2 regions of the Aromatoleum sp. genome follow, and region 2 is predicted to be linked to the other one. Evidence: predicted binding sites of a transcription regulator. Region 2 holds the regulator's gene; the other holds the start of a gene.
The links. Region 2 encodes FNR, which switches genes on or off when oxygen is low (the NO sensors DNR and NnrR bind a similar motif). Its sites were predicted from a motif close to TTGANCTAGNTCAA; they were not measured.

Region 1 (2,187 bases), on a different contig from region 2:
CGACGATTCGGTACGGCGCACGGGCAGCGATGGTGCGTGGCGCATTGCGGGCTTTCATCGTCAATCCATTCGAAGGTCAGGCGCTGCGGCGGCGCGGAAACGGCGTCGTCACGACGCGCTCGCTGCCGTAGTCCGCCGCCGCGACGCCGATTTCCTCGTCGCTGAGATAACAGGCCGGATCTTCGACCCACGGGTCGCCGGTGATCTGCTGCGCGCGCACGCGCGAGCTGCCGTTGCAGATCGCGAGGAACTTGCACTCGCCACAACGTCCGACGACCTGGCGCGGATGACGCTTCAGCCCCGCCATCAGCGGGTCCGAGACGTCAGTCCAGATTTCCGAGAACGGCCGCTCGCGCACGTTGCCGAGCGGCACGTGCCACCACATCGTGTCGGGATGGACGACACCGAGATTGTCGATGTTCGCGACATTGACGCCGCTCGCGTTGCCGCCCCATTGCAGCAGCTTCGCGCGGATATGCTCGGCGCGGTCGGGAAAGCGGCGCGCGACCCAGTGATACATGTAGACACCGTCGGCATCGTTGTTGCCGGTGACGAATTCCTTCTCGATGCCGCGCCGGTGCAAATCCAGGCAGGTGTCGAACAAGAGATCCATCGCGCCGCGCGTCGTCTGGTGCCGCGCGTCGTCACCGCGGTACTTGTTGCCGCGGCCGGCGTAATTGAGGTGCGAAAAATAGAACTTGTCGATGCCTGCGTCCTCGACCAGATGCAGCAACGCCGGCAGATCGTGCGCGTTGTCCTCGGTCATCGTGTAGCGCACGCCGACCTTGATGCCGCGCTCGAGGCACAGCCCGATGCCGCGCATCGACGCATCGAACGCGCCGTCGAGGCGGCGAAACTTGTCGTGCGTCGCGCCGATGCCGTCGAGACTCACGCCGACGTAATCGAAGCCGGTTTCGGCGATCGCGTCGATGTTCGATCGGTCGATCAGCGTGCCGTTGCTCGACAGGCCGACATAGAACCCCATCGCCTTCGCGCGTCGGCCGATTTCGAAGATGTCGGGTCGCAGCAGCGGCTCGCCGCCCGACAGGATCAGCACCGGCACGTGGAAGGCCTTGAGGTCGTCCATGACGCGGAAGACTTCGTCGGTCGACAGCTCGCCCGGGAAGTCCTTGTCGGCCGAGATCGAGTAGCAGTGCTTGCAGGTGAGGTTGCAGCGGCGGATCAGGTTCCAGATCACGACCGGACCGGGCGGGTTGCCGCGCGGGCGCGCCGGGGTCGGGTGGTCGAGTTCGCGGATGAAGCTCGAGATGCGGAACATGGGACTCTCCTAGGTGCGGTGATTACACCGGAGACGCGGCGCCGGCAAAATGATGCGGGTCAAGCCAGAGGAGCGAAGACGACGGCATGGCGCCGCAGAGGGGGCCGCGGTCGGCCGCATCAATCCTCGACGACCACGACGCCAGTCATCTCGGGGTGCGGCCCGCAGTGGTACTCGAAGCGTCCAGCCGCGGGGAACACACGCGTCCATTTCTCGTCCGGGAACAGGCGTTCCGACTCCTCGCCAGTCGCGTTGAACAGCACCGAATGGCTCGTGCGTTTTTCGCGGTTGACCCAGGTCACCGTGTCGCCGGCGCGTATCCGCAACTCGGCGGGCGCGAACTTGTACTCGGCCACGCTCACCTCGTGCTCCGCGGCAATCGCGGTACCGGCCGCCGCCAGTGCGGCGGCGATCAGGATCGGTAGGGGCATCGGAACCTCCGTCAAGGGTGCGCACAGATAAAAAAGCCGTCTCCCGCACGCGCTGGGAGACGGCTCGCATGCGCAACGAAAGCTTACTGCTTCGCGGCGGTGATGTCGGCCTTCGCGTCGATGCCGAGATGGTGGCCGAGCGAGACGTGGTGGAAGCGGCCGGCCGCGCTGTCGTCATGGATCGCGAAGCCGAAGTTGTAGGTCTTGCCGCTTTCGAGCTTGACGTCGCCTTCGCCACCGCCGGCGAGCTTGCGCGTGAAGACGACCGTCCAGGTGTTGCCGTCGAGCTTGCCGTCGGCGCTGACGAGACCCTTGCCGCCTTCCATCACGCGCTTGTCGGCGACATAGCCGTCGTAGCCCTTCTTCTCGCCGCTGCGCCACTGGACGAGGTCGTAGAAGCGTCCCTCGGCGAGCGACCCGCCCTTGACGTACTTCGTCTTCGTCTCGGCCGCGCCCGGCATCGTGCGCGAGTCGTTG
Region 2 (2,187 bases):
ACGACCGCAATGCGGCGCTGCGGTTTGAAGAGCCCCGGCAGATGCGCGTAGCTGTACAGTGAGATGCGGTCGGGTGACAGCTCGAGCACCTGTTCGAGCGTGCGGTTGAAGCTGATAATGTTCTGCTTTGGCAACCCGTAGATCAGGTCGAGACTGATCGACTTGAAGCCCGTCGCACGCGCGGAATCGATGACGAGCTTTGTCTCATCGAACGACTGGACACGGTTGACCGCGACCTGCACATCCTCGTTGAAGTCCTGGACGCCGACGCTCATTCGGTTGAATCCGAGCTCGGCGAGCAGCTTCACTGTCTCGAAGTCGACCTTGCGCGGGTCGACCTCGATCGAATATTCGCCATTCGGAACCAATGTGAAGCGCGAGCGGACCGAATCCATGAGCTGGCGCAATTCGTCGTGCGACAGAAAGGTCGGCGTCCCCCCTCCGAGATGCAGCTGCGTGACCTGATGGCTGCCGCCGAGGGCGTCCGCCTGCATCCCGATTTCCTTGTCGAGGTACTTCAGATATTTGGCCGACCGCGCGTGGTCCTTCGTGATGATCTTGTTGCACGCGCAGTAATAGCAAATCGTGTTACAGAAGGGGATGTGGAAGTATAATGAAAGAGGTTTACTTACCCCGCCCACCGCGCGCTGGGCTAGCCAATCCTGCAGCGCACGCGCGTCGAACGCCTCGACGAACCGATCAGCGGTCGGATAAGAGGTGTAACGCGGCCCGTTGATGTCGAAACGACGAATCAGCTGCGGGTCGAAGACAAGATCGTTCTGGCTGGTCATGGTTGTATCGCTTGAGTGCATTTCGTACGATCGCAAAAAGCCGTACTTTTGTGGTTGACGTGGATCAACGGAGCATCCCGGCGGTCGTGGTCGTACCTGAAGAGGGACGTTATTATCGTGCAAATGAAGGCGGCGGTGCCGATTACTATAGCCAGTCTCAAAGTCGCATGTGCCCAGTGCAACCTGCTGGAGCTTTGCTTGCCCTTCGGGATGTCGGAAAACGAAATCGACCGCCTGGACGAACTCGTCGGCGCTCGCCGCAAGATCAAGCGGCAGCAACACCTGTACCGGGCGGGAGATCCGTTCGAGGCGATCTACGCAATCCGCGCCGGCTCGTTCAAGACGGACGTGCTGCTCGAGGACGGACGCGAGCAGGTGACCGGGTTCCAGATGACCGGCGAGATGCTGGGACTCGACGGTATCAGCACGGAAACCCACACTTGCAACGCGATTGCGCTCGAGGACAGCGAAGTCTGCGTGATCGCCTACGACAAGCTCGAGGAACTCGCGCGCGCCGTCGACGGGCTCCAGCACCAGTTCCACAAGGTGATGAGCCGCGAGATCGTCCGCGACCACGGTGTGATGACGCTGCTCGGCTCGATGCGGGCCGAAGAACGCCTTGCGGCGTTCCTGCTGAACATGTCACAGCGCTTCACTGCCCGGGGATTTTCAGCTGCGGAATTTCACTTGCGCATGACGCGCGAAGAAATCGGATCCTACCTTGGATTGAAGCTCGAAACGGTCTCGCGGGCGTTCTCGAAATTCCAGGATGAGGGCCTCATCGCCGTCCAGCAGAAGCACATTCGCATTCTCGACATCGCGGGCCTGAAGAAGCTGATCCAGCACCAACCGTCGCGCTGTTAGGCGGCAGATGCCGAACGGGGTCCCGCTCGCGGCGCGGACCCCGGACCTGCATCGTTCGGCTCGAAAAGTCGCGTTTCTGCCGGCCCGACCGGGAGCGTCTGCGCGGCGTTCCGATATGCGCCTCAGCCGTTCACGAGCTTCGCCGTTCCCCGTCCTGACGGCGCCGGCCGGTCATCGCGCTACTCATCGCCGCGATGTCCTCCTCTTTCAGCAGTTCGCGCGCGAGGGGCAGGACCTCTCCTTCCTCACGTTCGATATGGCGACGGTAGCGCTCGGCGAACCGTTCGACTTCGTCGGCGGGGAGCTCCGCCTCTGCCCCGCGCGAAATCGGTTCCAGCCTCGCGCGCATCGCGGCCCACACCGCGAACATCTCCTGATGGTCGGCGAGGATCGACTCGATCAGCGCCTGCAGGGCGTCGCGTCTGCCGGAGTCGATTCTCGCCTTCAGTGCCGGCAACAAGTCCTCTTCCTCGTCGAGGTGATGATTGACCGCTGCGATGTCGAAATAGCGCATGACGTTCGTCGCGGCCTG

Region 1: the regulator FNR is predicted to act here: its motif matches at 1,329-1,342, upstream of nirJ (heme d1 biosynthesis radical SAM protein NirJ).

Annotation. Positions count from the first base shown of each region.
Region 1 is NZ_JAKFEF010000069.1:84,006-86,192, forward strand. It holds gene V6M37_RS14830 (cytochrome D1 domain-containing protein) at 1-58, opposite strand, end outside; gene nirJ (heme d1 biosynthesis radical SAM protein NirJ) at 77-1,279, opposite strand; gene V6M37_RS14840 (cupredoxin domain-containing protein) at 1,399-1,710, opposite strand; gene V6M37_RS14845 (ethylbenzene dehydrogenase-related protein) at 1,794-2,187, opposite strand, start outside.
Region 2 is NZ_JAKFEF010000017.1:46,155-48,341, forward strand. It holds gene hemN (oxygen-independent coproporphyrinogen III oxidase) at 1-791, opposite strand, end outside; gene fnr (fumarate/nitrate reduction transcriptional regulator Fnr) at 915-1,655, shown strand; gene V6M37_RS04145 (hemerythrin domain-containing protein) at 1,786-2,187, opposite strand, start outside.